2 regions of the Nocardia sp. NBC_01730 genome follow, and region 1 is predicted to be linked to the other one. Evidence: riboswitches for the same ligand, from Rfam matches in the RefSeq annotation. Region 1 holds a riboswitch; the other holds the start of a gene.
The links. Region 1 has a riboswitch for thiamine pyrophosphate ahead of thiC (phosphomethylpyrimidine synthase ThiC). Riboswitches for the same ligand answer to the same signal wherever they lie in the genome.

Region 1 (16,159 bases):
TCCTACCCACATGGCGGGATTTGGCTCGGCCGTGTACTACGGCGAATCCGTACGTCCACCGACGATGCCGCGGTTCCGCTGTGGGCGGACTGCGGATATCTGGGTTGGCTTGCCGCGGCGGTCGGCATCAGATGTCGGTCGGAGGGTTCCATGAGGCTGGTGGTGCGCAACGGTTCCGTGATGCTGCCGGGTATCGGCATGGCGCTGCTCGGCCCGTCGGATCACTGCGGACATTGCACACTGCACTGGTCCGGCAACGGCTCGCTGCATTTCACCGGCGAAACGGCCGCTATTCGGATCCCGTCCGTGCAGCACGACTCCGATCCGGCATGGCTGCCGTTGCGCCGCGTATGGGGAGCCGACCACACGGTCGAGGTTGTTCTGGACGACCTCGACCCCTTCCGCGAGCTGCCGCCTGGCCACCTGGAGCCGCTGCGGCTCACCGCGGCGCAAACTGAGCGGTGGCAAGCAGACTTCGCGGCGGCGTGGGAACTGCTACATCACGATTTCGACCGGTATCTGGCGCCGATGCGCGAGTGCCTGAAAATGGTGGTTCCGCTCAGTACCCAGCCCCTCGTGGCCAGCACGAGCCACACCGCGTACGGCGGAGTCGGCTGCGTGTACACCACAGCCCCCGCCGATCCGTGCCAGCTGGCGCTTACGCTGATTCATGAGATCCAGCACACGAAGTTCACCCTGCTGACCGATCAGGTTCTCCTGCTGACAGAGCCGGATCCATTCTTTCGATGCTATGCGCCCTGGCGTGAGGACCCACGCCCGATCTTCGGTCTGCTGCACGGGATCTATGCGTTCACCGGCGTCATCGATTTCTGGCGAGTGCACCGCCATACGAGTTGCCACGGGTCCAGGCAGGCGCACGTGGACTTCGAGCTCGGACGTGTGCAGCTGGAAACGGCGGTGGCACAGGTGATCACGTCCGGCCTGCTCACCACAGAGGGTGAGCGTTTCCTCGATGCGCTCGCAGCGGCCATCCGGCCGTGGGCCGACGAGAACATTCCAGCGGATGTCCGCCTGGCGGTATCGGAGGTGACGATCGCCCATCGGACATTCTGGCAGGTGCGGAACCGGCGGCCGGCGGCGGACGATCTCGCCTGGCTCTCCACGCGGTGGGCCTCGGGGCGACCCGGCCCTCGGATTCTGCCCCCCGAAACCTGGACCGATCAGCACTGCATTCCCGATCGCTATCGTAGCCTTCGTCTTTCGGCTCAGTTGAAGTCGCTCGACAGCGCCGACATCGAGGAGCTGTCGAGCCCGGACCAGCCCGAAGGTGACCGGCTGTACCTGTCCGGCGACATCTCCGCGGCGTTCACGAGCTACACCCAGGAACTGCGGCAAGACCCGCTCCGGCCGCAGTTGTGGGCCGGGCTGGCGCTGGTGCTTCCCACGTTGTTCCCGGACAGCGACTTCGGAATCCTCACCGACCGTGCCGAGATGGCGGCCCATCTGTATCACGCGGTTGATCGCGATACCGACGTCGTGGATCTGCTGCGATGGTTGTCGAATCCCGAATCGTCCGATGAATGATGATTGATGAATCACAGCTGTCCCGCAACCGGAGCTTCTTTCTGCTGTGGTCCGGCAATGCGATGTCGCTGGTGGGATTTCACGGAGCGCGAATCGCCTATCCGCTGCTCGTGCTTGCCACGACGGATTCGCCCGCCGCGGCGGGATGGGTCGGGTTCGCGCTCGGTGCGCCGATTCTGATCTTCCAGATTCCGTCGGGTATTGCCGCGGACCGTTTCGATCGGCTGCGTATCCTGATGATCTGCCAGGTCGTCGGGCTGCTGGCAGTCTGCTTGGTGGCCACTTCGGTGCTTGTCGAGGCGCGGCATCTCGGCACGCTGGTCGCGGTAGCGGCTTTCGTCGAGGGGACGGTGTACGTCTTCGTCGAGGTCTGTGAACTCGGTGCAATACAGGATGTCTTGTCCGCCGAGCAACGTCCCGCGGCGTTCGCCTTCCTCGAGGCCGAACAGCCCATTGCTTTGCTGCTCGGGCGGGCTGCCGGCGGCACGATCTACGGTCTGGCGCGCTGGCTTCCGTTCATCGTCGACGCAGCCACATACTTGTACTGTCTGGTCGCCCTGGCGCTGATTCGTCCGAACCGGACCCGCTCGGCGCCCGCCGACCTGGCATCTCGATCTGAGCTGCGCGACATCGGCGCCGGCATGCGTGTCGTGTGGCACGAGCCGTTACTGCGGGCATCAACCGCGACGATCGGCATGTCGAATCTGATCATCCAGATCGTTCTCCTGCTGCTTCTGTTCGAGTTGCAGACGACCGGGTACCCAGCGTGGACCATCGGCGTCGTGCTCTCGGCCGCAGGCATCGGAGGAATCCTGGGTGCGGTCGGCGCCCCCTGGTTTACCGCCCGATTGTCGGCACGGCTGGTCTATCGCGCCAGCCTGTGGGTGTGGACGGTGCTGCTCGTGCCGATAGCGGTGAGCGACAACCCGATTGTGCTTGCGGTGTGCTGGGGCGGAGTCGGCGGAGTCGGCGTCGTATCGAATGTCGCGTTGACCCTGTACCGGGTCGCCATCATTCCGAAACATACACTCGGCCGCGCACTTGCCGCCATGCGTCTGGTCAGCAACAGTGCGGTTGCGTTGGGTGCGCTCGCCGCCGGCTATCTGCTCGCCACGTTCGGGTCCGGAGTGGTGCGGTGGGTGACCCTGGCAGCAATGTTCATCCTCGCGGTCGGCGCCAGCCGTGCATCCCAGCGTCCGAGAACCTCCTTGGTGGCGGCATCGGGGCCGTCGCCGTAAATCCCGATGGGTTCCGGTTCGAATTCCCGCAACGTGAACAGGAGGCTATGAAAATTTCGAAATCGCAGGGAGGCTCCGAGTAGCTCATGCGCGACGTCGGACCGTATCTGCGCTCCGCGTCGAAGCGACACCTGATATCAGACCCGACCGTCTTCTACAACGGCTTCAAGTCGTTGATCAACGGTCACAAGTAGTCCTAATCCAAGGAGTTATTTGATGCTCAATCTTTCGGAAATCACCGAAGTCGAGCCCGAGCAGTTGATGGATAACGTCAGCCCGGCTCTGCGTTTCGCACTGGAACGCCAGATGGAGTCTCGATCCGAAACACGCGGTAGCTTCAAGTCGTTCATCAACGGCCCGAAGCAGCTCTAACCGTGTAGGGGCGGTCACGGGCCAGTGGCCAGGCCACCCGTGACCGTTCTTCCCCACCAGTCGAGGGAACACAGCATGAAACCGACATCGGTGGCGCTGGGACTGCCTGTAGTGCGGAAGCCCTGGCCCGAAAACGGATTGGATGTTGCCGAGTTGCTCGGCAACGGATGGAAAACCCTTCCGTTCCTGGATTACATCATCAAGCTGCACAGTCGATGCAATCTGGCTTGCGACTACTGCTATCTCTATGAGATGGCCGATCAGAGTTGGCGTGACCAGCCGATGACGATGAGCCGCAAGACCTTCGACGACACCTGCCTGATGATCGCTGATCATGCTCGGCGGTTCGAGGTCCCGGTGTTGAACCTGAATTTTTTCGGCGGCGAACCGCTTTTGGCAGGCCACCGTAACTTCGAATACTTCGCATCGCGTGCCCGGGCGATACTGGATCCGATCAGCACTGTCCGGATCGTCCTGCAGACCAACGGCGTGCTGCTCGATGACGAGTTCCTGCGTATCTGCGATGAGTGGGACATCTGTGTCACGGTCAGTCTCGACGGCGATGAGCACGGCCATGATCGCCACCGCCGGGATCGACGCGGCGCCGGGACCTACGCCCGGGTCGCAGCTGGCGTCGAAAAGCTGATGGTCGGCGATCGGCGCCACCTGTTCGCGGGTCTGCTCTGCGTCATCGACCTCGCAAATGACCCGCTGCAAACGTACCGAGGCATGCTCGCCTTTCAGCCGCTGGCAATCAATTTCGAAATACCGCATGGCAATTGGACGACGCCTCCGCCCGGTTTTTCCGACGATCCGGACAGCACTCCCTACGCGGACTGGCTGATCACGATCTTCGATCATTGGTACGGTGCGCCGCAGTTGGAAACTCGGATCAGAATGTTCGAGAACATCATCGACCTACTCCTCGGCGGGACCGTGGCATCGGAAGTATTCGGGCTGGGGCCGATCCGGATCGCGGTGATCGAAACCGACGGTACCGTGGAGCAGATCGACGATTTGAAGTCGGCTTTCTCCGGGGCCACCAAACTGCACGCGACCGGTCACGGTAATCCGCTCGATCAGGCGATGGTGGAGCCGGCCATGGTTGCCCGCCAGATCGGGGTCGACGCGCTGAGCGACACCTGCCGGTCCTGCCCGATCCACACCGTATGCGGCGGCGGCCATTACGTCACCCGGTACCGGGAAGGCGACGGGTTCCGCAACCCCTCGGTGTACTGCGCGGACCTGACCAAACTGATTCGGCACATCGAATCCCGAATCCGAGCCGACGCCACCGCGGCGATCGGGAGATAGGGGAGGAACCCACCGGAAGCGCGGCGTGAGCCACCCAGACCGGAATCCCCCGCCTTCAGGCGGGGGAGGACGTCAAGAGACGACGGGCAGATAGACGGCGTTGCCGCTGTCGGCGAACTCGGCGGACTTCTCCGCCATGCCTGCCTCGAGCGCTTCGGCGTCGGTCAGGCCCTGGCGCGCCGCGTACTCGCGGACATCTGCCGAGATGCGCATCGAACAGAATTTCGGGCCGCACATCGAGCAGAAGTGCGCGGTCTTGGCGGGCTCGGCGGGCAGCGTCTCGTCGTGGTAGTCGCGTGCGGTATCCGGGTCGAGGGACAGCGCGAACTGGTCGCGCCAGCGGAATTCGAAACGCGCCTTGGACAATTCGTTGTCCCGGTCCTGCGCGTGCGGATGTCCCTTTGCCAGATCGGCCGCGTGGGCGGCGATCTTGTAGGTGATCACGCCCACCTTCACGTCGTCGCGGTTGGGCAGGCCGAGGTGCTCCTTCGGCGTGACGTAGCAGAGCATGGCCGTGCCTGCCTGCGCGATGATCGCTGCGCCGATCGCCGAGGTGATGTGGTCGTAGGCGGGCGCGATGTCGGTGGCGAGCGGGCCGAGGGTGTAGAACGGCGCCTCCTCGCACAGCTCCTCTTCGAGCCGCACGTTCTCTACGATCTTGTGCATCGGCACGTGCCCGGGGCCCTCGATCATCACCTGTACGCCATGGGATTTCGCGATCTTCGTCAGCTCGCCCAGCGTGCGCAGCTCGGCGAATTGCGCCTCGTCATTGGCGTCCGCGATCGAGCCGGGACGCAGTCCGTCGCCGAGGGAAAACGTGACATCGTAGCGCGCGAGGATCTCGCATAGTTCCTCGAAGTGCGTGTACAGGAACGATTCTCGGTGGTGGGCCAGGCACCACGCCGCCATGATCGACCCGCCGCGCGAGACGATACCGGTGACTCGCTTGGCGGTCAGCGGCACGTAGCGCAGCAGCACGCCGGCGTGCACGGTCATGTAGTCGACGCCCTGCTCACACTGCTCGATTACGGTGTCGCGGTAGATCTCCCAGGTGAGCGCGGTCGGATCACCGTTCACCTTTTCCAGCGCCTGATAGATCGGCACGGTGCCCACCGGGACCGGGGAGTTGCGCAGGATCCACTCGCGCGTCTCGTGGATGTTCTTGCCGGTGGACAGGTCCATGATGGTGTCGGCGCCCCAGCGGGTGGCCCACACCATCTTCTCCACCTCCTCGGCGATCGAGGAGGAGACGGCCGAGTTGCCGATATTCGCGTTGATCTTGACCAGGAACTTCTTACCGATGATGGTCGGCTCGAGCTCGGGGTGCTTGTGGTTGGCCGGGATCACCGCGCGGCCCGCGGCCACCTCGTCGCGCACCAGCTCCGGCGAAACCCCTTCGCGCGCCGCGATGAACCGCATCTCGGGCGTGATGATGCCCTGCCGCGCCCAGGCGAGCTGGGTGCGCTGGCCACCGGCGGGCCCGGAGGCGGCAGTGCGCGTAACCACGGAGGGGCCCGCGGATGCCGCTTTGGACACAGCCTCGGGCTCGGTCCACGTATCGCGCAGCTTCGGTAGACCGGTTTCGAGGTCGATCGTTGCTGTGTCGTCGGTGTACGGGCCCGAGGTGTCGTAGACGTCGAAGTGCTCGCCGTTGGTCAGGTTGATCCGGCGCACCGGGATGCGCAGGTCGTCGACCTCGAGGTAGTGCTTGACGCTGCCCTCGATCGGGCCGGTGGTGACGCTGTCGACGGTCGCGGAGCCACCGTCGGACGCAGCACTGGATGCCATCTTTTCCTCCCTACGCCGGCATTACCCGGTCAGGTTCATACGGTCGACGGCCCTGACGCCTGTTCGGCTAGCCGTCCTCTCAGCCCGCTGGTGCGAGCCCCCGTTGGCTTGTGAAATTTCCCGCCCGACCATACCCGCTCACGCCGAGCGCGCGCCGGGCGATCGACACGATCCACTCCGGCGCCGTCGGCGGCGGGTTCGGACAGGTGCCTTTACTGCATGGCGAACTGGAGCAGGGCTTGCTTGTCGCCCTGCTTGATCTTGCCTTTGCGGTTCAGCACCTCCAGCTGCCAGGCGTTGCCGTTGCGGAAGGCGCGGGCGACGGCGTTGGCGTTGTCGTTGCCGAGCAGTGACGGCCAGATGTCGGCGACCTGCTGGGTGCTGCCGCCGGTCGCGTCGTAGACCTTGAACGAAATGTTGTTCGCCTTTTCGAAGGAGCTGCCCTTCTTGAACGCGGCGGCGACGAAGACGATGGCGTCGATGCCGCCCGGCACGTCCGCGAAGGTGACGGTGACGGTCTCGTCGTCACCGGTGGCCGCACCGGTCTGTTCGTCGCCGGAGTGCAGGACCGAGCTATTGCCCAGCGGGTCGAGGGAATCCAGTCCGGCGAACCGGACCGGCTCGCTGCCCTGCATGAGAATGGCGATCAAATCCAGGTCGACACCGCGCTTGCGGCGTGCCCAGCCGAGTGCTCCGCCGCTGGTACCCGCCGACGGATCCCAACTCACCCCGACACTCAGTTTGGTGATGCCGGCGAGATCCGCAGCGCCGTCTTCCTTTTTTAGCGTGATCATGGCCTCAGATTACCGGCGATTCGAGATCATCATGGGGAGCCGCGTTGTCCCTGGTTGCGGGGCGCCGCAGGACGTCAGGCAGCGCCAAGTGGAGCCTCGGCAACTGCTTCCTTCCGGACACGGACGCCGTGCTGCGAAGCCCTCGATTGTGGGATGTCAGCGCGGGCGGGAGGGCAGGATGCGGCCCTTTACCTCGCCCAATCCGATCCGGGCCGTGTCCGGGCCCGGGGCCGACGCGGTGATGGTCACCTCGTCCCCATCCTCGAGGAAGGTGCGTTTCTGGCCATTCACAATGACCAATTCTGCACCGCCCCAGGACAATTCGATGAACGAGCCGCGCTCACTCGGCTCCGGGCCGGAGATGGTGCCGGAGGCGTACAGGTCGCCGGTGCGGGTGGACGCGCCGTTCGCCGTGAGATGTGCCAGCATTTGCGCCGGCGACCAATACATCCGGGCGTAGGGCGGGTACGAGACGGCCTGGCCGTTCCAGGCGACGGTGAGATCGATGTCGAGGCCCCACCTTTTCGTCTCCCGGAGATAAGGGAGCGGTTCGGGTGACTGTTCGGGCAGCGGTATTCGGGCGGTCTCCAGCGCGGCCAGCGGCGTCACCCAGGCCGAGATCGAGGTCGCGAACGACTTGCCGAGGAACGGTCCCAGCGGCTGATACTCCCACGCCTGGATATCCCGGGCCGACCAGTCGTTGACCAGCGTGACGCCGAATACCCGGTCACCGAACTCGCCGATGTCGACCGGTGCGCCGAGCCGGGAGCCGACGCCGATCAGGAAGCCCAGTTCCGCCTCGATATCCAGCCGTCGGGAAGGGCCGAAATGCGGGCTTCCCGATTCGGTTCCGCGCTGGCCGCATGGACGAACCACCTCGGTGCCGGAAACCACCACGGTGCCTGCCCTGCCGTGGTAGCCGACCGGTAGGTGGCGCCAGTTGGGCAGTAGCGGTTCGCCGTCCGGCCGGAACAGGCGGCCGAGGTTGGTGGCGTGATCGATGCTCGCGTAGAAGTCCACGTAGTCGCCGATGTGCACGGGCAGGCGAAGCTTCACGTCGGTCAGCGAATATATTGCGGCACTGTCGATCTCGTCGTCGACCAGTTCGCGTATCCGCTCGCGCACCTCGTTCCACCGCTCGAGGCCTTGCCCGAGGAAGGCATTCAGGCCGGGCGAGGCGAACACCGAATCATCCAGTGTCGCAGCGAGATCGATAACCTGGTCGCCGAGCCGCACGCCCACTCGGAAATCCTGGCCCTCCGGCGCGAACACGCCGTAGGGCAGGTTGTCCGGCCCGAACAAGGATTCCGCGGGTACCTCGACCCTGGTCCTCATGCGGGTCCCCGTCCCGACCAGGTCCAGGCGTAGGTCGGGTCCTCGCAGGCGAGTGCGGCCGCACCGAGTTCCAGCGGGCGGAAGGTGTCGACCATGACCGCCAGTTCGTCGAAGAACTCGAGTCCGATGCTGTTCTCATAGGCACCGGGCTGTGGTCCGTGGGCGTAGCCGCCCGGGTGCACCGACACCGAGCCCTGCTCGATGCCGGATCCCTTGCGCGCCTCATAGTTTCCCCCGCAGTAGAACATGATCTCGTCCGAGTCCACGTTGGAGTGGTAGTACGGGACCGGAATCGACAGCGGGTGGTAGTCCACCTTGCGCGGCACGAAATTACAGATGACGAAGTTGCCGCCTTCGAACGCCTGATGGGCGGGCGGAGGCTGATGGATGCGGCCGGTGATCGGCTCGAAATCGCCGATATTGAAGGTGAACGGGTACAGGCAGCCGTCCCAGCCGACCACGTCGAACGGATGGGTCGCGTAGACCAATCGGGTGCCGACCACCTTTCCACCGGGCCGGTGCTTCACCAGCACCTCCACGTCGGTACCGGTGGCGGTAATCGTCTCGGTCGGTCCGTGTAGGTCGCGCTCGCAGTAGGGGGCGTGTTCGAGCAACTGCCCGAACTTGGACAGGTAGCGCTTCGGTGGTGTGATGTGACTTGCCGCCTCGATCACATAGGCACGCAATGGTTCCTGTCCGGTGGGCAGCCAGCGATGGGTGGTAGCGCGCGGGATGAGCACCTGGTCACCCTGGCGTGCGGGCAGCGTGCCGAAGACCGTTTCGACCATCGCGGCTCCGGACTCCACATACACCAGCTCGTCGCCGATCGCGTTGCGGTACAGCGGCGAGCCGCCCTTGGCGACTACGTAGGAGATCCGCACGTCCGCGTTGCCGAGCAGCAGGCGCCGCCCGGTGACCGGATCGGTCTCGGCCGGGACATCGCCGGGAAACAGAGTGTGCAGACGGAGGTGTCGATGGCGCAGTGGATGATTCGGCGTGGTGGTCTGATCGGGCAGCTCCCACACCGCCGAATCGACGATCGCGGGCGGCAGTCCTCGGTGATAGAGCAGTGCGGAGTCGCCGGAGAACCCCTCCTCGCCCATCAGCTCCTCGTAGTAGAGCCGACCCAGCTCGTCGCGATGCTGGGTGTGCCGCTTCGGCGGCACCGCACCCACATGCCGATAGAACGCCATAACCGTTCCTCCGCCGAGCCGGTGGTCGGATAGTTGAGCACTATCGTAGTGATCAGGGTGGAGGGAGGAGCGGAAACGCGAGCTGGTTGCACTAATTTTGCCGGATCACAGCTATGTCACATGGCAAAATGACGATCAAACTTTATTGTGAGCGAATAATAGTCATTTCGCTCAAGCCTGGCGTAGGGCGCGGTAGACGGCGGCGCCGACGAAAGCTCCTAGCTCCTGTGGTGTCCAGTTGCCCTCATCGGCGAGCAGTGCCCGCACCGCGCCCTCTCCCGTGGACACCCACTGCTCGACCAGCACCGGCAGCTTGCGGTCGGCGTCCTCGGTGCCCCAGGCGCGCAGCGTGGGACGCAGCAGTTCGGTGCACCGCTCGACGACGAGTGCGCGACCGCGCCCGAACGAATCCGCCACGGCGGGATCGGGATTGCCGTACACCAGCCGCCAGGCATCGGGCCGTCCCGCCGCCTTCGCCAACAATGCGCGGAAACCCTCGACGAACACCGTCTCACCCGCGTCTACATCGCGCGGCGTCACCACCTCGAGCACGCCGCTGACCAGATAGCCCTCCTCGCGCTGGATCAGCGCGTCGATCAGCTCGACGCGATCGGCGAAGCAGGCGTACACCACCGGCCGCGTCACCCTCATCCGCTCGGCGATCGCGGCCATGGTGACCGCGGCGATGCCGTTCTCCACAGCGATGGCCATCGCGGTGTCGAGGACCTGTGGGCGGCGTCGTTCGGGGCCGAGATGCTGCGCCCGCTGCCGTGGCTTGACGGCCGAATCGCTACCCATGCCGACCAACATATCAGCGTCGGTTGCCCGGTTATCGCTGGTCCGGCGGGTGAATGGTAATTCCTACATCAACGAATGATACCGGATCGGCTGTGAGCGCCGCGGGTTCGGCGCCCAGAGCTATCTGGACCTGGTCATACCCGAATGTCGGTATCACGCAGTGAATTCGGCGATCACGGGGGCGTGATCGCTGGCGCCCTTGCCCTTTCGCTCCTCGCGGTCGATCATCGCGTCCGTCGCGGTGGCGGCCAGCGCGGGGGAAGCGAGAATGAAATCGATGCGCATGCCCTCTTTGCGCGGAAAACGCAGCTGGGTGTAGTCCCAGTAGGTGTAGATGCCCGGACCAGGGGCGAAGGGGCGCAAGACGTCCGCGTACCCGGCGTCGATGACGGCATGGAACGCATCCCGCTCCGGCTGCGAGGTGTGGGTCTTGTCGGCGAAGTACTCGACCGACCACACATCGTCGTCGGTCGGCGCGATGTTCCAGTCACCCACCAGCGCGATCTTCGCCTGAGGGTCCTCTGCCAGCCAGCGCGCGCCGTTGTCCCGCAGCGCGGCAAGCCATTCCAGCTTGTAGGCGTAGTGCGGGTCGTCCAGCGTTCGTCCGTTGGGGACGTACAGGCTCCACACCCGCACGCCACCGCAGGTCGCCCCGATCGCACGTGACTCGACCACCGGCGCGCTGATCAGCGATTCGCCTGCGTTCTTGTCGAACCCCGGTTGGTCGGGAAAGGCGAGTTGGACGTCGGTGAGGCCGACCCTGGAGACGATCGCCACCCCGTTCCACTGGTTGATGCCGAGATGGGCCACTTCGTAACCGAGCTCATCGAACCGTTCGAACGGGAACTGGTCGTCGCGGCACTTGGTCTCCTGGATAGCCAGCACGTCGATGTCCTGGCGGTCGAGCCAGTCCGCGACGCGGTCGAGCCGGGAGCGGATCGAATTGACGTTCCAGGTGGCGAGACGCACTGGGGCCTTCCTTCGTAAGCGGTGACAGGTCCGTTCTACCGCAGGCCGCCGGGTTCGGCGAGAGCCGTCGGAGCTGCGTAGCGGTAGGAGTGGTGTTCGATGAAGCCCAGGTCGCGGTACATCGCGCGGGCGGCCGCGTTCGTCGCCTCCACCTGGAGATAGGCATGCGTCGCGCCGCGGTTGCTGCCCCAGCGGACCAGTTCGGCGCAGACCAGCGAGCCGAGGCCGTGCCTGCGATGCGCGGCGGCCACGGCGACGCAGGTCAGCCCGACCCAGGGGCGTCCGTCCGGTGCGGTGGTGAGCGCGCCACGGCCGATCGCGATGGGCCGCGGCAAGCCGAGCGAGGCGAAGCCGAGTTCGCCGCTGTGGACGGCGGTGAGCACCTCGGGTACCGGCGCCGAAATCGCTTGCGTCCCAGGTATCTCACCGCTGTAGCGATGCATCTCCAGCCAGTCGGCATTGGGTTCGGCCGCGAAGCGCACCATCGAAGGTCCCTGTGGCAGCACGAAGTTGTCGATATCGACGGCCAGTATCAGGGTCTCCCGCCAGCTGGGCCAGCCGGCCGGAATCGGGGCAAGGCGGTCGGGTAACGCGAACTGCATGGGCAGTCCGCGCGCGGTGTACCACTCGCCGATCCGGTGCAGCGTTTCCGCGCCGAGGCTCGCGGGTTCCGCGGAGCTACCCAGCGGCACAGCGGAATTGGCCCGATCGGTGTAGCCGTGGCCGGCGCGGACCAGCCAGCCGTCGATCCAGGCGTGCTCGACTCCCGGCCAGCCGTAGGCGGCCGCGGTTTCCAGTGCGCGGATCTCCTTGGTGCGAATCGGCCTCGGGCCGATAGCTTTCAGCGCGATCACCCGGTCCGGCGCTACCGAGACGACCCGTCCGTCCGCGGCGCGCACGGTCGGCGGGTCCGAAGAGACGAGTTCGCCGATCACGTCGGTCAGCGGTTGCGGATAGCCCGCGGGCAGCCGGTAGCGCAGCACCACGCGGCGGCCGAGCGGAATATCCGGAAGCTCGTCAGTCGTCATGTCCGAACGGGTCCGGAACCGTGCCGGGCAGCCAGCACAGTCCCGGTGTACCCCATCCGTTCCGCTTGATCGCCTTCTTCGCCGCGCGCGCGTTGCGGCCGACCAGCACGTCCACGTAAAGGAAGCCGTCGAGGTGTCCGACCTCGTGCTGGAGCATGCGGGCGAAGAAGCCCTTGCCCTCCAGCTCCACCGGATCGCCGTGCTCGTCGATGCCGGTCACCTTGGCCCAGTCGGCGCGGCCGGTGGGGTACTGCTCGCCTGGCACCGAGAGACAGCCCTCCTCGTCCTCGTCCGGGTCGGGCATGGTCTCCGGGATCTCGGAGGTCTTCAGCACCGGGTTGATCACCGCGCCGCGGCGGCGGGTCGCGGTGCCGTCGGCGGCGACGTCCGGGCAATCGTAGACGAACAGACGCAGCGCGACGCCGACCTGATTGGCCGCGAGGCCGACACCGTTGGCCGCGTCGAGTGTCTCGTACATGTCCGCGATGAGCGGAGCCAATTCCTCCGGCGATTGGGTGACCTGCTCGGTCGGGTTGTGCAGAACCGGGTCGCCGACGATCACGATCGGGAGGATTGCCATGGGGCAATTATGGCCGTGACGTCGATGCCCCGGCTGCTCGGGTGCCGGACCGGCGGGAGAGTGCCTACCGGCAGGTAGCGAACACGCCGCGTCCTGGACCGGGCGATCCCCGGCTCTCGTGGTTGTATGATCCGCGACGGACAAGCACCATTTTTCGTCAGGTGGTTACTCGGCGAGGGAGCGAGATGGACGGCGCAGCGGCTCGGGATCTTTCCGTGAGCGAAGATGTCACCGTGGGGCTCTCGGCTCAGCCCGAGGAGGGCGATGGCGACGGTCTGAGTCGTCGCGAACACGACATCCTCGCTTTCGAGCGACAGTGGTGGAAGTACGCGGGGGCCAAGGAAGAAGCCATCCGGGAACTGTTCGGCATGTCGCCGACCCGGTACTACCAGGTGCTCAACGCGATGGTCGACCGGCAGGAAGCACTGGCCGTCGACCCGATGCTGGTGAAGCGGTTGCGCAGGCTGCGCGCGAGCAGGCAGAAGGCGCGGGCGGCGCGCCGGCTCGGTTTCCAGGTGTAACCCTGCGATGCGGACCTGGACCCCTGCCGTGCGACTAGGCTCGAGCGGGTGAGCTACCCGAACCCCACCTCCGGTGGGCCACCGTTGCGTGCGCTGGCGATGGTGCTGATCGCGTTGGCCATCGTGTTCGCGGGCCTCGGCGCTATGTCGTTGTCGAATTCCGAAACCGGCGACACCGACGCGTCGGCAACCAGTCCGTCGGCGACCTCGAGCGCGGCGGCGGCACCGCAGGTTCCTGCCGGCACGACCACGCCGAAGACGAATGCGGCGCCGACCTCGGCCGGCGCCACGACCACACCCTCGTCCACTGCGGCAGGCCATTCGGTGCCGGTGCGCGTGCTGAACAACAGCATGGTCGCCGGGCTCGCGGCCAAGACAGCGAGCCAGCTCTCGGCGAACGGGTGGACGATCGCGGAAACCGGGAACTATCCCGGTACGAACATCGCGAAAACCACGGTGTACTACGGGACTTCGCCCGGTGACCGGGAGGCGGCGCGGGCCATCGCGGACGAGATCGGCGCCGACGTAGCGCCGAAGTCGAGCGGGATCGGTGATTCCGCGCCGGGTGTAACTGTGATCGTCACGGGTAACTGACCGGTGGGACCGCCGCTCGCGCACCGGGCGGATCGAGGTCCCGCGACGGCATGCGGCCCTGTCCGGGAGTGACACGTCGGGCGTGGCATCATCTTGTCCGGTAACGAACCTGTCCACACAGCTTTACTCGTAAACTCGGCACTCGTAAAGGAGTTCCCCGATGGCCCCGTACACAACTCGTCGCCCGTCCTGGTGGACTGTGACCCCGGTGCTTGCGGTCGCGGTCTTCGGCCTCGCTGCCTGTTCGAACAGCCAAGAGTCGAGCGACGTCCAGGGAACGACGCCGCCGGTGTTCACCCCCTCGCCCGGCCCTGCGGGCCAGTCGGGGACCGAGCACGGCGGCGCGAATACCGAATCCGGAGTGAAGGTCGAGCTGAAGGATGCCGGGGGCGTTTCGGTCGGCACCGCGAACTTCGCCAAGGACGGCAACCACCTGCAGGTCACCGTCGATGCGCACGGGCTGCGTCCCGGCTTCCACGGCCTGCACGTGCACCAGGTGGGCAAGTGCGAGGCGAACTCGGTCGCGCCGACCGGAGGTCCGGCGGGCGACTTCCTCTCGGCAGGGGGGCATCTGCAGGTCGGCGGTGGCAACACACACCCGGCCAGCGGTGATCTGACCTCGCTCGAGGTGCGCGGGGACGGCGTGGGCAAGCTGATCACCACCACCGACTCGGTCACGCTGGACGACATCAAGGGCAAGGCCCTGATCATCCACGCCGACGCCGACAACTTCGGCAACATCCCCAGCCGTTATGTCCGCGCGGACGGCGTCGCGGGCCCCGACAGCACGACGCTGGCGACCGGCGACGCGGGTGGCCGCATCGCCTGTGGCGTCATCCAGTAGCGCGGTGCCACATGGCCGGGGCAGGAATCGAACATGTTCCCTTCCATGGCTCGCCCCGGCCCACTATCGGCGTGGAATGGGAAATCGCGCTCGTCGACAAGGTGAGCCGCGATCTGTCGAATACGGCTGCGGCGGTCTTCGATTCGGTCGGTGATCTGCGCGCCCACGATGGCACGCCGCAGGTCACCAAGGAGCTGCTGCGCAACACCGTCGAGCTGGTCACCGGCGTGCACGACACCGTCGGCGCGGCGGTGGACGATCTGACCGGCACGATGAACGCCGTCCGCCGTGTCGCCGACCCGCTCGGCGTCGACCTGTTCTGCGCGGGCACCCATCCGTTCGCGCAGTGGTCGTCCCAGCAGCTGACCCGCTCGCAGCACTACGACGAGCTGATCGAGCGCACCCAGTGGTGGGGCCGCCAGATGATGATCTGGGGCGTGCACGTGCATGTCGGAGTCTCCCACCGTGAGAAGGTCTTTCCGATCCTGAACTCGATGCTGCTGTCGTATCCGCATCTGCTCGCGCTGTCGGCGTCCTCGCCGATGTGGTCGGGATCGGACACCGGCTACGCCAGCAACCGGACGCTGATGTTCCAGCAGCTGCCCACCGCGGGACTGCCGTTCCAGTTCGAAAACTGGACGCAGTTCGAGCAGTTCGTGCACGATCAGTTCAAGACCGGCGTGTTCGAGCAGCTGGGCGGCATGCACTGGGACATCAGGCCGGCGCCGAAGTGGGGCACGATCGAGGTGCGGGTGTGCGACGGGATCTCTACCCGCGCCGAGCTGGCCGCCATGGCTTCGCTCATCCATTGTTTGGTCGTCGACCTGGATCGCCGCGTCGAGAACGGCGAGACGCTGCCCGTCCTCCCGCCCTGGCACGCGCAGGAGAACAAGTGGCGGGCCGCCCGCTACGGCTTGGACGCGATCATCATCACCGACGCCGACAGCAACGAGCGGCTGGTCACCGACGACCTCGACGATCTGCTGAACCGTCTGGAGCCGACGGCGAATCGGCTCGGGTGCGCGAACGAGCTGGCGCTCGTCGCCGAGATCCCCAAGCGGGGGGCGTCCTACCAGCGGCAGCGCCGGGTGGCCGCGGCACATCAGGGCGATCTGGTCGCTGTGGTGGACGCGCTGGTCGAGGAGCTGAACGAGTAGCGCCACGCCGCGCCTAGGTCGACTGCCGTTCAGCTGGTCAGGGGGATGGCGTTCACCCCCTGTTTACTATGGTCGAGTGCTAGTCGAAG
Region 2 (16,159 bases), 3.0 Mb from region 1:
GCCTGGGTGGCCGACCGGGATGCGCGGTCCATCCGTCCTCCGATCGCCTTGCTGGCCACATAAGTCGACATCCGCGAGGGCGCGGGACCGGTCTTGACGCTCGGTACGACCTTGTCGAGGTCCTCGGGGGGCACGCCGAACGTGGTCCACCGGAACCCGAACGGCTCCAGCACCTGTTCGGACAGATGCTCCCGCAACCGCTTTCCGGTCGCCCGCTGCACCAGAAGACGCACGATCAGACCGCTGGTCAGCGCGTGGTAGACCCGGAACCGGCCCGGCTTGCAACTCGGGACCAGATCGGCCAATCCGCGCACGGCCAACTCCTCGTCGAGCACTAGATCGACCCCCCGGTACGGCGGCGTGACGAAGGGCACCCCCGCGGAGTGCGAGAGCACGTCGCCGATCGTGATGTCGGCCTTGCCGTTCGCGGCGAATTCCGGGATGAAGTCGCACACCGGGTCATCCAGCCCGAACGCGCCCTGTTCGATGAGCATGAACATGAGCGCGCCGGACACTCCCTTCGCCGTCGAGAAGCCACAGAACGGTGTGTCCGGTGTCGCGAGCACTTTTTTCGCGGTCGGTCCATCGTGCGGCGCGTTGCCCCAACCGTGCCCGATGGTCCGATTCAGCGCGATCTTGCCGTTTCGCCGCAGACACACCTGGATGGCCGGGCTCGTGCCCACCCGGTACCACGCCCGCACCGACTCCCACAGCGTCTCGCGGTCTCCGCGGCTGAGTCCGGCCTCCGCCGGATCGTCCTCGTGGCCCACCGTGGTCACGGTGTCCAGGTCCTCGGCAATCGCCACTGATCCGGCCGTAAGCGTGCTCATTCGGCCAGCTTATCGACCACTGGCCGGGACTGGTTGTCCCGCTGTGCCCGCACGACCACGGGGTCGGTTACCCGCTGGTGGAGGCGGAGATTCATCGGGGAACAGCAGGCCCACCGATTCGACTGCCTCACGACCGCCGTGTGCGCTTCGGGCGGCGGGTGGCTTCCTCTGCCACCCGAGCCCGCTGGTCGGCGGGCACGAGGACGAGGATGTCCTCGCGCGAGCCGATCATCAGCTTCTGCAGGATCGCGGCCATCTGGGCGTCCACGGTCTTGAAGGAGCTGCCCCGTCGCGCGGCGATCGCGGTGTTGGTCCAGCCCGCCGCCGCCAAAGTCGCTACATCCTGCTCGGCGGTCGACAGATCCTGCCATCGGGATGGGCGCTGCTGCCGTACGGGGTGGTCCACCGGCAGGCGGTCCAGCGACAATGCGCCCAAGGCCAATTGGGCCACCTCACCGAGTTCGGGCCGCAGCAGCGAACCCTCGCGCTCGGCCGCCGCGAAGTCCGTCGCGCCGAGGACCTCACGGGCGACCGCGGCTGCGGCGGCGGTCTCGGTGGCGAACGGTCCCAGGTTCGCGATATCCACGCCCAATCTCTGCCGCAAAGCGGCGACACCACCGATGAGCCGCGCGATGTCCAGCGCCCACTCGGTCACCTCACCGGAACGCTCGTCGCCTGCGTCGGCGATCAAACGTGCCAGGATCCACGCGTGGACGTGGATCCCCCACACCCCACCCCACTGATCGCGCATCGCCAGTTGGCTCGACAGCGTCGCACGCCCCACCGCCAAGGCTTGCTTCGGGTCGCCATGTTTGGTCAGCGCGATCGCCCAGGCCAATTGGGCCCACGACTCGGCCCACTGCGCGCCGGACCGCTGCGCGTCGTCCAGGTGCCACCGGGTGATGTCGAGCGCCTGCGCCGCCGTACCCAGGAACGCGGCGGCGAGCGCCTCGAACAGCCCGCCCATCGCGGCGCCGCCGCGGTCGTCCCGCTCCACGGATTTCGCACGCGCACGGGCCAAGACACCGATCGCGCGCACATCGCACCGCACCAGCAGCAGCTCACTGCCTCTGGCGAATTCCACCGGAGCGGGCAGACCCAAATCGCGTTCGGGGTGCTCGCGCCAGCCCGCGCGGGCCGCCGGATCCGGCACGCAGAGCGCGACGCAGTCGTCGAGCATGCGTTCGGCATCCTCGTGCGCGCCCTGGCACAAACTGATCCACCCGATCATCGACATCGCCGCGAGTTGCAGTTGAACCGGCTGCGGGTCGAGACCGCGGGTGGCGGCGAGGGTGCGCTCGGCCAAGCGGCGGGGCTCGCGCAGCGACCCCCTGAAGAACGGGGCGCGCAGCGCGATAAGCCCGGCCGCGATCTCCAGACCGACGGCAGCCTCCCCCGGCGTGCTGAGGCTGCCGTCGATGGCGCACAGCAGGTTGTCCCAGGCCGCCCCGGCCCAGTCGAGTATGTCCTGTTCGGCCGGGCCGAACCATTCGACCTGTGCCGCGACGACCTTGTCGCGGTAGTAACTGCGGTGTCTGCGCGTCAAGCGAGCCCATTCGTCGCCGCGCTCGCGCAGTCGCTGCTGGGCGAACACGCGAAAACTCTCCAGCAGCGAGTAGCGCGCCGTGTCCGCGGTCAGGTGGACCGACACGAGCGATTGGTCCGCCAGCCGCTCGAGCAGATCCTCGATCTCGGCGCGGGCAAGACCGTCATCGTCCTCGTCGGAGCAGACCGCCTCGATCGCCTCGAGCTCGGCGCCCACATCGAGCCCGGACGCGCCCGCGTCCTCGTGGCCGACGTCGTATCCGGCCGCGAACACCGCCAACCGCTCGAAGAGCAGGCGCTCCTTGTCCCGGCACAGGTCGTAGGACCAGGCGATCACATCGCGAATGCCCTGATGCCGTTCGTCGGCGCCGACGCGCGGACCATGCGACCAGCGCAGCCTCCGGTCGCTCACCTCCCCGCTGAGGTCACGCAGGATCATCGCGAGCGGTTGGCGCAGCAGTCGCGCGGCGGCCAGCCGGATGTAGAGCGGGTGGTTGTGCACGTGCCCGCAGATCGCGACGGCATCCTCGACGTCGCGGTCGGCGATGGTGTGCCCGGTCAGATCCGCGCGTCGACGGAACAGGGTCAGCGCCTGTTCCTGGGACAGCGCGGGCACGGGCACGAGTTGCTCGTCGACCCAGCCGATCGCCTCGCGGCTGGTGGCCAGCACGGTGAGTCCGGGTACCGCGTCGAGCAGGTCGGCGATCACCCGGGCCGCCCCGTCCAGGACGTGTTCGCAGTTGTCCATCACGAGGATCGTCTGCACGGCGCGGCCCACAGCGTCGGTGCGACCGAGCGTACTCACCACCGCATCCCACGCTGACCGTCCGGAGAAGTCGGCGTCAACCAGCGACTGCGCGAGCTCCTCCTCGACGGCCGACGCGTCGGCGCCCTTCGCCAGCCGGGCCAGGCGCACCCAGTGCACCGGCACCCGCCGCGCCTTCTGGAATCGGTGCACGACTTCCGTCGCCAGACGAGTTTTCCCGATCCCGCCCACGCCGATCAAGGTGACCAGGCGGTTGGCGCCGAGCAATAGCACCCCGACGTTTTCCAGCTCGCGTTCGCGACCGACGAAATCACTGGTGGCCGCCGGCGGGAAACCCGGACTCGGCGCACGACTTACCGACACACCAAGGCAGCCTAGTCGGGTCTCGGCGACGGAAAGCCGAGAGGCATAGGTATTCGGCGGCAGATCGCGGCCGGGCCACCGATGCGCACGACCTACCTATCCGGCGATCCTGATAAGTCACCGCGGCGCAGAACCGGCGCCGCGGACGAACTGAGCACAGGAAAACGATGTCTGCACCGGAGCGCCGGGACACCGCCGATGGACGACACCAGCGTAGAGATTGGTGCCGGATCCACGTGCGGTTCGAACACCCACCGATCGAGCTGGACTATCGGGACGCGAGCATCATTGCCCGGCAATTCGCCGCGGCCGCCACCAGGATCGGTGCGGTCGTCACCATCGACCACGATCTTCGCGGCGACCTGCCGCCGTTGCCGTGCCGGAGTTTGTGGACCTGAGCGCCGATGCCGACGGTCCCTACCGATGTGGCTTACCCACCTATTCGCCAACGATCTCACTATCGACCCGCAGTCGATCTTCACCACCGAAAGGACGCGCAGTGGGACAGATACAGGTACTCGGAGCAGGCGAATGCGGATTGCCCCTCGCCCATCGGCTCCTGCGAGGCGGCAAGTCGGTCACCCTGGTGGCCGACCGCGACGCCGACGCCGTCCTCGCGGGCACAGTGACCAGCACGCAGGTCAAGTTCTCGCCCACCCTGGACCTCGAATCGGATGCGGGGCTCGGTTTCTGGCAGTCGACCGCGCCGAACATCGAGGGCATCCGCCTCAGCATGGTCGTCGACCGCACGGTGGTGGTCGGCTGGTCCGGGCACCTCACCCGACCGGCACAGAGCGTGGACCAGCGGACCGTATTCGCGCGCTGGCTCAGCGAGTTCGTAGCCGAGGGCGGAGACCTGCGGATCGCCGACCCGTCGGTGGCGGAACTCGATCGCCGGGCCGCCGACTACGACCTGACCGTCGTCACCCGCGCCTCGCGCGAACTCGCCGCGTGTTTCGAGGCCGACCCGACGTGGACCGTTCCCGCCGAACCCCTGCGACGCCTCGCGGTGTTGTATCTCGACGGCGTCCAACCGGACCCGGACAACCTGGGCACCTACATCTCCCTGCCCGGACACGGCGAAGTGATCTCGTACCCCGGACTGACCGGCCGCCCCGGACAGGAACGCCGGTGCGAGATGGTCCTCTTCGAGGCGCGGTCCGGCGGTGCGCTGGACGTGTTCGATTCGCACAGCACGCCGACCGAACGCGTCCGGCAGGCGAAAGAGCTGCTCGATCACCTCCTGCCCGCCGAGCTCGCCGACCGGTATCGCGCCGCCGAACCGACCGATGCCGGGGCGACCCTCGTCGGCGCCGTGACACCGGCCATGCGCAAGCCGGTGGGCACCCTGCCGTCCGGCACGCCCGTGCTCGGCGGCGGCGACGTCGTCTGCCGGATGGACCCGGGCGGCGCGCAGGGCGCCAACAACGCCGTCCAGTGCGCGATCCGCTACAGCGAGGCGATCCTGCACAATCCCGGCGGCCCTTACGACCGGGCCTGGATGGAATGGGCCGCCGCGCCGTGGCTCACCGGCGTCGCGCACCCCGCTGCGCTGTGGACCGCGACGGTGCTCGACCCCCCTCCCGCGATGCAGGAGCTGATGCTCGCCGCGCAGCACGACCCGACGCTGGCCGACGCGTTCACCGACACCTTCGCGCGACCCGCGAACATGGCCCAGTTCGCGGGGTCCCCGACGTGAGCGGCGAACGCCCCGGATATCACGAATCCCAAGGCGGAGTCGGGGGGAAGACGACCGGCAGCGCGGCGAGGGCTCGATGGAAAGGCCCTGGCCGCCAGGACAATTCTTCTACCGCGACGGCAGGCTGCAGTTCGGGCAGCGCGTCGAGCAGCTGGTCGATCGCGTCTTGGACGATCAGGTAGGCCGGGCTCCTTGCGGGGCAGGCGTGTGGCCCCAGGCCCCACGCCAGATGCGACCGGTTGCCGCTGTGGTCGGCGGCGCTGATCGCCGGGTCGTTGTTGCAGCCCGCCATGCTGATGACGACGGGTTGGTGCGCGGGCAGCCAGACATTGTCGATCAGGATCGGCTGGCGCGGGTAGCTGACGCTGAAGTTCGCCATCGGTGGGTCGGTGAACAGCACCTCGTCGAGAGCGTCGCGGGTGGACAGGCTGCCGCCGAGGACGTGACCGCCGAAGCGGTCGTCGGTGAGGATCAGCACGAGACTGTTGATGATCAGATTCCGCAGCGGTTCGATCCCGCCGTAGAGAACGACGAGCTGGTGGATCAGCTCCGCATCATCGAGGTTCGCCGGGTGCTGGAGCAGCCGCGTCGTGATGTCGACGCCCGGCTCGGCGCGTTTGAGTTCGACCAGCCGCAGCAGCGCCTCGCTGAGCATCCGGTTGCCCTCCTCGGCGTCGATGCCGTCGAAGACCGCGGCGGTCGCGGCGGCGACCTGCTGCCCGATATCCGGCGGGCAACCCAGCATCGCGTTGATCGCCTCGAAGGCGAGCGGGAGGGCGTATCGGGTCACCAGGTCGGCCGTACCTGCCGCACAGAAGGAGTTGATCAGCGGGACGGCGATCCGCTCAACCGTGCGGTGCAGGGCGTGCAGGTCTACTGCGTTGATGCTCGCGGTGTTGGCCTGCCGGTAGCGAAGGTGCTCATTTCCTGCGCTGCGCAGGGCGTTCGGACGCCACTCCAGGACCGGCAGCACTGGACAGTCGGCGGGGATGTTCGCCTGCCAGACGCGGGGGTCGGCCGGGAAGTGCGCCGGATCGTGCAGGATTCGCACCGCGGCGTGATAGCCGATCACCAGCGTCGCGGGCACCCCCGGCGCCAGCTCGACCGGCACCATCGAACCGTAGCGGTCCCGCATGTCCCGGTAGGCGCGGTGCGGATCGGCCGCGAACTCGGCGGAATACAGCGACACACGTTCGGCACCGGTCTCGACCGGAGAACCATGGTGTGCGCCAAGGCTGTTCGCTGGGGGGACAAACTCTCGGGACACTGCACACTCCCACATCAGAACGACTTCGACGAATGCGAGCCAGGAAACGGCGGCGTGGACCACCGCGCGGCTAAACCTCGCTGTCGTCCAGTCCATTCGGCGCACCGTGGCACCGCGTCACCCAGACCAACGGGCGGATCGACACACAGGATGGTCCGGTAGGTAGGTCGCTGACATCGGTAGACCCGTGTGACCTGGGCCGATCCCCCTTTTGACCGGATCCCTTTCAGCCGAAGGTCGATCAGCGGTTCCCTGTGTGATGCATGCACTTCCGAGGAGGCATCAGCTAGAACGCCTGCGCGGCCGAGGTTTATGGTGTGACTCGAACTCTCGATGTCCGCGAAAATGTTTCGTTTCGCGTCGAGCCCGACCCGATGCTCGGTAATATCGCCGGTTCGCTGTATGAGGTACACCTGGCGCCCAGGGGATGCCGCATGCGGGAAATGGTGGCCAGTGGTCAGGCGGGCTGGAATGATGGCGGGGCGGGTCCGGCGCTCGTATCGACGGGGACACAACGAATTCGGTGCGCGCGCGGCTGGTGTATAACAACCATCGGCCCGGCCGACTCCACCGACAAGCGATAGCGAGACACGATGCACGGTTACCTGAACCAGGTGTCCCAAGGCGCAACCCCTTCCGGCTATCCGACGCGCGAGAGTTCCGGCTATCCGACGCGTGAGAGCCGTGACGCCCGCCCGGTCGAACCACCGAGCAATGCGGACCTGATCGTGAGTGCGTTGCTGTGGTTCCTGCCCGCGTCGCTGGCCATGATGTCGGCGATCATCGCGCCGTGGTTTCTGATGGCAGGCGGTGTGTGTGACGCCAAACCGGCCTGCCATGTCGACACGAGCGCGGGCGCGTGGGTGATGATCGGCGGCGGAATCGTGGGATTCGTCGTCGGCGCGGTGATGTCGGGCATGGCGGCCAAGCAGGGACGAGCACTGTTTCCCGGCGCGGCGCTCGGCGCCGCGCTGGTGCTTCTGGCCTGGTTCGCGGGCTCGTTCCTGCTGGGTTAGTCACCCAGGGAGACGAAGGCGACTCCTGCGAATCACACAGTGCCACAAGCCGTTTCGGCCCATGGGGTCCCGATCGATTTCCGAGAAGTCAGTGCGCGTCGTAGATGCCCTGGTAGTTGGCCGGGGCGGTACGGCGGACCGGTGTCGAAGCGGTTCGAGGCAAGACGAGCCGGGTCACCGAGGTGCCATCACGTCGCGCCCTCGCTGTTGTCTCGGTCGCCAGGACGGGTGCGGGTGTACGATTCGCCGGAATCACCCCACCGCGGGAGCTCGGGCACGGCCGGGCTGAGAGGGCGGACCCTGCGTCGCCGACCGCATGAACCTGTCCGGGTAATGCCGGCGTAGGGAGCTTTCCGCCATGTCGTCATCGACCTTGGACAAAGCCGGGCGCGAAGCGCCGCTTACGCTCGACGAGCCCGCGCCGAAGGTCCTGTCGTTCTGGGACCAAAGCGCGTTCTGGGCCAACCTCGGCGTCAGCCTCTTCGCGTTCTCCGGTGCGTACACGGTGCTCGCGCCGAATACGCAGGGCACCGCGCAGATCTCGATCGCGGCGGGCATTCTCGCAACGATCATCGGAACCGTGGTGGGCGGGTTGATGCTCGGTGCGGCAGCCGTCCCCGGTGCGCGGACCGGCAAGCCCGCGATGATGCTGCTGCGTGGTCTGTTCGGCGGGAAGCTCAGCTACCTGCCGACGGTGCTCAACATCGCGCAGCTGATCGGCTGGGGGACCTTCGAGCTGATCGTGATCGGCGACGCGGCCGACGAGCTGTTCCACGGCGGCCCGCACTGGCTCTATGTGGTGGCCGCTGGCGTGCTCACGACCATCCTGACGATCTGGCCGCTCGGGTCGGTCCGGCTGCTGCGCCGGTTCGTGACGGTCGGCGTCGTCATCGCACTGATCTGGTTCTATGTCCAGTTCTTCCGGGCCAGCCTGCCCGACCTGCGGAGCAATCCCGGTCCGCGCGGAGGCGGCCCGTTCGGGGTGGACTGGAATCTCTTCTGGATCGCGACCGACGCCGCGCTGGCCGTCTCGATCTCCTGGGTGCCGGTCGCCGCCGACTACACCCGCCATGCCCGCAGCGCCCGCTCGGCGTTCGGGGCAGCCAGCGGGGCGTACGCGGTCACCCAGATCGTCGCCTACGTCCTCGGGCTGTTCGCGCTGGCGCTCGCGACCGGCGACGGTGGCCCCTACGCCCCGTTCCTCCAGGCGAGCCTCGGCGCACTGTTCTTCTTCGTCTTCGTAGTGCGCGAGACCGATCAGTCGTTCGCCAACGTCTACTCCACCGCCGTCTCGATCCAGAACCTGGCGCCGCGAATCGACCGCCGTATCCTCTCGATCGGTCTCGGCATCCTGATCACGCTGCTCGCGCTGCGATTGAATATGGCCAACTACTTCGGCTTCCTCGGGCTGATCGGGTCGGTGTTCGTGCCACTGCTCGGTGTGCTGGTAGCCGACTTCTTCCTGCGGGCGAAAGGCAAGTGGAACACTGGGCAGGACGCGCCCTCACGCTGGGGAATGGTCTTCGCCTGGCTGCTGGGCCTTTCGGTATATCAGCTGGTCAACCCCGGTGATGCGGGTGTGTGGACCGACTTCTGGGTACGGGTTCGGGACACCTTGCATTTCACCGAGCAACCGTGGATGAGTGCGTCACTGCTGTCGTTTCTCGCCGCGGTGCTGGTGGCATGGCTGGTCGGACGGGTCGCAGCGCTACGGAAGCCGACGTAGCCGTTTGCCACCATGGAGGGATGGGCCAGATTCGAGTCGGCACATCGGGATGGGTGTATCCGCCCTGGCGCGGGGTGTTCTACCCCGCAGGGCTGGCGCAGAAGCGTGAACTGGCCTACCTGTCCGAGCGGCTCGACAGCGTCGAGATCAACGGGTCCTTCTATTCGCTACAACGTCCGTCGAGCTATCAGATGTGGGCCGAGCAGACCCCGGACGACTTCGTGTTCGCGGTGAAGGGCAGCAGATTCATTACCCACATCAAGCGGCTCCGCGACGGCGACACGCTGCTGGCGAACTTCCTCGCGTCCGGACCGCTCGCGCTCGGGCCGAAGCTGGGCCCGATCCTCTGGCAGCTGCCACCGAACTTCTCATTCGACGCGCAGGTGCTCGACGCGTTCCTCGCCCACCTCCCCCGCACCACCGCGCAAGCCGTCGAGGTCGCGCAGCGACACGACTACCGGGTCGATCCCGCACATACGACGACCGACGCCGACCGCCCGATGCGGTATGCGATGGAGATCCGGCACGACAGCTTCGCGACGCCGAGGTTCACCGAATTGCTCACGCGGCACGGCGTCGCGCTGGTGGTCGCCGACTCGGCGGGCAAGTATCCGCTGCTCGAGGAGGTCACCGCGGACTTCGTGTACATCCGGTTGCACGGGCACGACGAGCTCTACGTCAGCGGGTACACCGACGACGACCTGGACACGTGGGCCGCGAAGATCCGCGGGTGGGCCGAATCCTGCGATGCATACGCCTATTTCGACAACGACGCGAAGGTGATGGCGCCACGCGACGCCATCGCTCTACGGACCCGGCTCGTGGCCTAGTTGTCCGGTGACCGGTCCGCACATGTGCTCCGCAGCAGCTCCGGAGCGATCGTCACGCTCGAATTGCTCCGCGCCCGGCCGGAACCGGTGCGCACACCGGCTCGATCGGATTCTGCTCCGCAGGTGGCGCGCGGAGTCCGCTACGCCGACTGTGGCAGCGGGTGCAGGGCGGCGAGGGCGCGCAAAGCGTCGGCGCGGGAGATGGGCTGGTCGTTCTCCAGGGCGGCCAGTTCCAGCTCGATCCAGTCGCGGATGAGCGCGGACATGGTGACGTTGCGCTGTTCGGCGGCCTTCTTGACCCGCTGGTGCAGATCGAGCGGAATGCGCAGGGACGTGGTGACGGTGACCGCGTCCTCGGCACGCAGCGGCGGCGGCACGTCGGCCGGTGCCACCGGCGCGTCGGAGTATTCGAGGACGGATAGGAAGTCCTGGACGTCATTCGGATTTGTCGGGTAGTCAGTCATCGGCGTGCTCCCAGCGCTCGAGTTCGGCCACCTGGGCGGCGGTCATCTCGACCGCCCCAAGGATGTCCCACTGCCAGCCTTCGGTGCGGCGGACAGCGACGATGAGTGGCCGACCGGTGTCGGTGCGGCCCCACACCGTCAGGACCGCCAGCTCGTTTCGGCCACGCGCCCGTCGAGGCCATCGGCGGGCACCCATGAGCACCTGCGCCACCTCGCGAGGGTCGATCCCCACCAGCGACAACAATGCCCACTCAGGCCAGTTATAACCCACGATCAGCGATAATACAAGCGTATTGCGTGGCCGATCGTCCGCTGACTAGCGCGCGTTCGCGCGGGAGCGGTTCCAACTCTGCCAGCTGTCCTCCTCGAGGTCGGCACGCAGCCGGGCACGCAGGTCGGTGCGCAGCGGCTCGGGGAGGCGATCGGTCGCGGGAAGGATGTCCGGCGAGAGGGTGCCGAGATAGTCGGCGTCGAACGACCTGCCCTGTTGCCAGCGGTCGATGTTCTTGTCGGCGATCAGCCGTTCCGGGTCGAGGACCGCGAGGGCGAGCACCGTGACCATGGCGGAGCCGAGCACAGCACGCGGCAGCCACGAGCGTTCCAAACGCGCTACTGCCACCAGGACCTGGAGGTAGACCAGGCCGAGCCACAATTCGCAGACCTCAACCACCAGGCGAAGGACCGTGAAGCCATAGGCCTGCTGGTAGGTCCACATCCGGCCGAGGGCCGAGGCGACGATGATCAGCGCGAGCACGCTCACCGCCGTGAGCAGCCCGCGCAGCCACAGCCGGTCGACGGCGGTGTCCTGGGCAGCCCAGCGCAGCACGAGCATGAGCACCGCCAGGGTCAGGACGGTGACCGCCGACAGTTGCCAGAACCCGCTGCGGGCGTACTCGGCGTAGGTCAGGCCCGCGGTGCGCCGGACGTATCCATCGCCGCCGAAGAGGGCGACGAACTGTGCGACCACGAACGCGGCGAACAGGACCGCCAGCGCGCCGACCGGCAGCGCCCACTCCGGGCGCCGCAAACTCTGGCCGCTTCCTGCCGAGGCGGCGGGCAGCGGCGGCCCGGCGAGCACGAACATCGCCCCCAGCGCACCGAGCGTGACCACCGCGAAAAGGACGATCCACCGTGCCACCGATGGCGCGTCGAGGTCCGGCGTCACCGTCGCGAGCAAGGTCGCGAACGTCGCGTCGGCACTGCCGAGCAGCGGCACGAATACCGCAAGCAGCGCGACGGTCACCACCAGCGACAGCCCGAACCGCCACTCCCGCTTCGCCTTACTCGCGTGCACCCGGCTCATGCCCGCGTACACCCACGGGACCGCGGCCAATGCCTCGAGCGGAACCGCGATCGTGTCGTAGAGGACGCCGTTCGCCGACCGGCGTCCGACGACGGCCAGCGAACCGGCCACACACGCCGCGACGACACACAGCGCGAACAGCCAGCCCGCGGCCCGGAACGCCCCGACCGCTAGCAGGGCGAGCGCGAGCGTTGTCCACCAGGCCCTTTCCGCGTTCTCCCGGCGCTGGACTACTGCTGGCTCGGGTCCGCCGTGTCGTAGTACTACGCGATCACCATGTCCGACGCAGCGGGCACGGCCGGACGGACCTCGCAGGCGCCGGATGAGTCCGGGCACGGCCTGCCGTTCGGTCTTCGGTTCCCGCGCAGTACCTTCCGCGGTTCCAGGCTCGACGGTCAAGTCCACGGCACTCCTGCGGGCGTTGCGGTCGACGAGGAAGACCGCCATCGCGGCCACGGCGCCTGCGAGGACCCAGCCGATTCCCGGGCGGTCCCCCGGGACCAGAATCGCGGCAGCCAGCCCGGAGACCAGCGCGGCGGGCACCACTCCAGGAGGACAGGCGACTCGTCGCCACTTCGGTGGCGGCATTCGGATCAGCGGAGTCGGCTGAGCGGCTGTGCGGGACATCGGCGCGGCGTCCCCCCGGGCTTTCGGTTCGGCGCTGCCAAAGGCTTCGCCCCCGGGACCCTTTCTCAGCGGCGCAGTCACATCCGGTACCGAAGCAGGTCGCACGGCAGTCTCTCGCTCCGACTCGGCGGCCGATTCGAGGGATTCCGACGTCGAATCACGGGGGATGCCAGCCTCTGGTAAGGACGATGTTTCTGTACTCGGCTCGGGTTCAGGCGTTTCGGTCATGATTGTTCCCTCCTCGGGGTGTACGGCATCGCCCCGGGACCCTCGTGGCGGTCCGGGTTGTCTGGTGCGGTAGGTCAGGGATTCGGCAGAACCACTCGAATGCGGGAGCCGGGGTCGGCGACGGCGATGGTCCCGCCATGCAGGTCGACCACCCAGCGGGAGATGGCAAGACCCAGGCCGGTGCCGCCGTCCGCGGTGCGGCCGCCGCGGGTGAAACGGTCGAAGACAGTGGCGCGCTCGGCGGGCGGAATGCCGGGCCCTTCGTCCTGCACGTCGATGACGACCTCGCCCGGGGACGCCCGTGCGGCGACGCGGACTTCGCCACCCGCGGGGCCGTGCCGCGCGGCGTTGTCGAGCAGGTTGAGCAGCACCTGATGTAAACGCGCACGGTCCGCGTACATGCGAGCGGCGCCGGGTAGCACGTCGGTGTGGAAGCGCACGCCGCGTCCGAGCGCGGCTGTCATGACCTCGGCCTCGGCGACGACCTCGGCCAGCAGGGGCGCGATAGGAAAATCTTCGCGGTCGAGCGCGAAGGCGCCCGCTTCGATGCTGGACAGGTCCAGCAGTTCGGAGACCAGCAGGCTCAGCCGCTCGGTCTGGGCCAGTGCTGTGCGCAGCGTCGTCGGATCGGGTACGGAGACGCCGTCGACCAGATTCTCCAGCACCGCGCGCAAGGCCGTGATGGGCGTGCGCAGTTCGTGTGAGACATTCGCGATGAGGTCGCGGCGTTGCTGGTCGGCCGCAGCCAAGTCGGCGGCCATCTGGTTGAACGCCACCGCCAGCTGCCCGACCTCGTCGCGTGAGCTCGCCCGCACCCGACGGGTGTAGTCGCCGTGTGCCATCCGCTTGGCCGCCGCCGTCATTTCGCGCAGCGGCCTGGTGATGCCGTGCGCGAGGAACTGCGAAGTCACCAGCGCGATCACCACCGCGGTGATCGTCGTTCGCGGCGGCAGCCATCCGATCTTGAACCGGAAGAAACCGAACGCGACTCCACCCGAGCACAGCATGAGGATCGCCAACTTCAGCTTGATCGACTGCACCGGATCCAGCGGCCGTGGCAACGCCTCGGCCACCCGATCGCCCATTCGGCGGACCCACCGCCGAGCGACGATCGCCGAAGCAGCTATACCCGGATTCACCGGGTCTCCAGCGCGTAACCGACACCGTGCACGGTCCGGATCAGGTCGGCGCCGAGCTTGCGGCGCAACGCTTTGACGTGACTGTCGACCGCGCGGCTGCCTGCGGCGTCCGCCCAGTCCCAGACTTCTTCGAGCAGCCGCTCGCGCGCGAGCACGACGCGCGGGCGACGGGCGAGGCGGGCGAGGAGGTCGAATTCGAGCGGCGTCAGTTTCGCCTCGACGTCGGCGCGCCACACGCGACGCTGGTCGACATCGATGCGCAGATCACCGACGAGGATCGTGGTGCCGTCGCGGTCGGCGGCGCGATCCACCCGGCGCAGCAGCGCATGCACCCTGGCCGCGAGCACCCGCAGCGAGAACGGTTTGGTGAGATAGTCGTCCGCGCCGACACCGAGGCCGACGAGCTGGTCGGTTTCGTCGGTGCGCGCGGTGAGCATGAGCACCGGAACCGGGCGGCCCGCCTGGACGCGGCGGCACACCTCGAGCCCGTCGAACCCTGGCAGCATGACGTCGAGCACCACCAGGTCGGGCTCGATGCGCTCGACGGCGGCGACCGCGGAAGGACCGTCGTGCGCCACGTCGACGGTGAAACCCTCGGACCGAAGGCGCGCCGCGACGGATTCCGCGATCGTCACCTCATCGTCTACCACGAGAATCCGTCGCGATGCGGGCGGTGCGCTCTGGTCCATGAACGGAACCCTAGCCACCCGCTGTGGAGAGATCCGTCGTCGATTGTGGAGATTCCGTGTGCATTCGGGCGAGCGTCGGCGGAGCCCCCGCACAGCAGGCCTGCGTGCCGCCTGAGCAGCATGGTCTCGAACTCCACGAAGGATATGGGTTTGTCCACTCCACGCTCCTGCCCATACGCGCTCGCGGACCATGGGCTCGTCCACCACACATCTACTGCATAGCCATTATTCAGCTAATTTGCATAGTGCAATCACTGTGCATAACACAATCCATATGTGCTGTACACAATCGAGTCCTCGACAATAGGCGGCGGCGCAGTGCTCGCCACACTCCTCGCGCTCGCCATCCCGATCCGCCGGTCTGCAACGCCGACAGCGGAATCGGAGACTCCGGAGCCCGCAGCAGTGCACGCCTGAGCGTCAGGTTCTTTCTCGGGGCGTCCCGACATTGCCCGACGGGCGCCGCTGAGCAACTCCTGGTCCGCACGCGCAGGCATCGAGCCAGACACCCGCGCACCAGGAGACCCGGTCGCCCGACAGGCTGCGGGAGAGCGTGATCGACCGACTGCGATTTCACTCAGGCGAACAGGCGCGCGACGAACGGGATACTGTCGGGCAGGGACGCGTCCATGGTGCCGCTGTGGTCCTTACCCGGGTAGACGTGCACCTCGGGCCGAACGCTGTTGAGTTCCAGGTCGGCGACCAGTTTCGCGGTCAACGGGGCAGGGACGTCCAGGTCGTTGGTGCCCTGGCCGATGAACAGTGGGCGGTCGTAGCCGGTGACCGGAACATCCAGCACCGGGCGGGCAGTGCTGACGAAATCACCGTCGGACAGCGGGCGGGAGAACAGCTGGTCGACCGAGATACCCTCGGCGCGGGCGGCCATCGATGCGAAACACTGCGTCTCCGCGGCCGTGGTCAGTTGCTTGCCGAGCGGGGTGAGGTAGCTGTCCCGGTCGAAGTCGGGGCGGGCGGCCTTCAAGCCGTTCATCACATAGGTGAGGTAGACGGTGAGGTGCAGGGACTTGATCGCGGGCGTGCCGGGGCCGACCAGTGCAACCGTCTCCACGACGTTGGACGCCGGACCGGTGGCGACCGCGCCCCGGTAGTCGAGTTCCGGCGCGTATTTCGTGGCCAGCGATGCGGTGAAAACCGCCGCGCCGCCGCCCTGCGACTGACCGATGGCAACCCACTTCGACGACAGCGACTCGTCCACGGCGCGGGCGGCACGCACCATGTCGATCGCCGCGTGCGCCTCGGCCCGGCCGTCCAGGTAGGCATGCGGCTCCGGGGTGCCGAGCCCGATGTAGTCGGTAGCAACGACGGCATACCCCTGCTTCATCCAGGTGGCGAGGTAGTCCAGGTCGCGCTTGCTGCGTCCCACGGTGGAGGGTGCGCACTCGTCGCCGGTGCCGACCGTGCCGTGTTCCCAGGACATCACCGGCCAGCCACCGCTCGGCGGAGTTCCTGCGGGAGTGAAGACGGCGCCGGTGGACAGCACCGATCGATTGTCGGAGGTGCGGGTCCAGTAGGTCACCCGACGCGCTGTTCCGGTGCCCGCCACCCACGGCTGTTCTGGCAGCGCCTCGTTGCGCACGACCGTGCCCGGCGCCCCCTCCCCCGGCTCTGCGTGCGCGTTACCCACCATGAGCAGCGTCACTGCCACG

Region 2: it holds a riboswitch for thiamine pyrophosphate, as region 1 does, so the genes downstream of both, OHB12_RS09435 (purine-cytosine permease family protein) here and thiC (phosphomethylpyrimidine synthase ThiC) in region 1, are expected to answer to the same signal.

The regions. Positions count from the first base shown of each region.
Region 1 is NZ_CP109162.1:5,470,600-5,486,758, reverse strand. It holds gene OHB12_RS22750 (HEXXH motif domain-containing protein) at 1-1,545, shown strand, start outside; gene OHB12_RS22745 (MFS transporter) at 1,542-2,783, shown strand; gene OHB12_RS22740 (hypothetical protein) at 3,000-3,155, shown strand; gene OHB12_RS22735 (FxsB family cyclophane-forming radical SAM/SPASM peptide maturase) at 3,231-4,469, shown strand; gene thiC (phosphomethylpyrimidine synthase ThiC) at 4,542-6,257, opposite strand; TPP riboswitch at 6,248-6,371, opposite strand; gene OHB12_RS22725 (TerD family protein) at 6,470-7,051, opposite strand; gene fahA (fumarylacetoacetase) at 7,208-8,386, opposite strand; gene OHB12_RS22715 (homogentisate 1,2-dioxygenase) at 8,383-9,579, opposite strand; gene OHB12_RS22710 (TetR/AcrR family transcriptional regulator) at 9,751-10,377, opposite strand; gene OHB12_RS22705 (exodeoxyribonuclease III) at 10,531-11,346, opposite strand; gene OHB12_RS22700 (N-acetylglutamate synthase, CG3035 family) at 11,382-12,374, opposite strand; gene OHB12_RS22695 (peptide deformylase) at 12,364-12,954, opposite strand; gene OHB12_RS22690 (DUF3263 domain-containing protein) at 13,140-13,475, shown strand; gene OHB12_RS22685 (LytR C-terminal domain-containing protein) at 13,524-14,069, shown strand; gene sodC (superoxide dismutase[Cu-Zn]) at 14,230-14,913, shown strand; gene OHB12_RS22675 (glutamate--cysteine ligase) at 14,925-16,070, shown strand; gene OHB12_RS22670 (phosphatase PAP2 family protein) at 16,147-16,159, shown strand, end outside.
Region 2 is NZ_CP109162.1:2,484,387-2,500,545, forward strand. It holds gene OHB12_RS09405 (serine hydrolase) at 1-830, opposite strand, end outside; gene OHB12_RS09410 (helix-turn-helix transcriptional regulator) at 958-3,504, opposite strand; gene OHB12_RS09415 (hypothetical protein) at 3,672-3,902, shown strand; gene OHB12_RS09420 (styrene monooxygenase/indole monooxygenase family protein) at 4,004-5,203, shown strand; gene OHB12_RS09425 (cytochrome P450) at 5,223-6,470, opposite strand; gene OHB12_RS09430 (hypothetical protein) at 7,064-7,486, shown strand; TPP riboswitch at 7,739-7,851, shown strand; gene OHB12_RS09435 (purine-cytosine permease family protein) at 7,845-9,212, shown strand; gene OHB12_RS09440 (DUF72 domain-containing protein) at 9,233-10,042, shown strand; gene OHB12_RS09445 (CopG family transcriptional regulator) at 10,183-10,506, opposite strand; gene OHB12_RS09450 (hypothetical protein) at 10,499-10,777, opposite strand; gene OHB12_RS09455 (DUF4153 domain-containing protein) at 10,823-12,436, opposite strand; gene OHB12_RS09460 (HAMP domain-containing sensor histidine kinase) at 12,739-13,749, opposite strand; gene OHB12_RS09465 (response regulator transcription factor) at 13,800-14,492, opposite strand; gene OHB12_RS09470 (lipase family protein) at 15,070-16,159, opposite strand, start outside.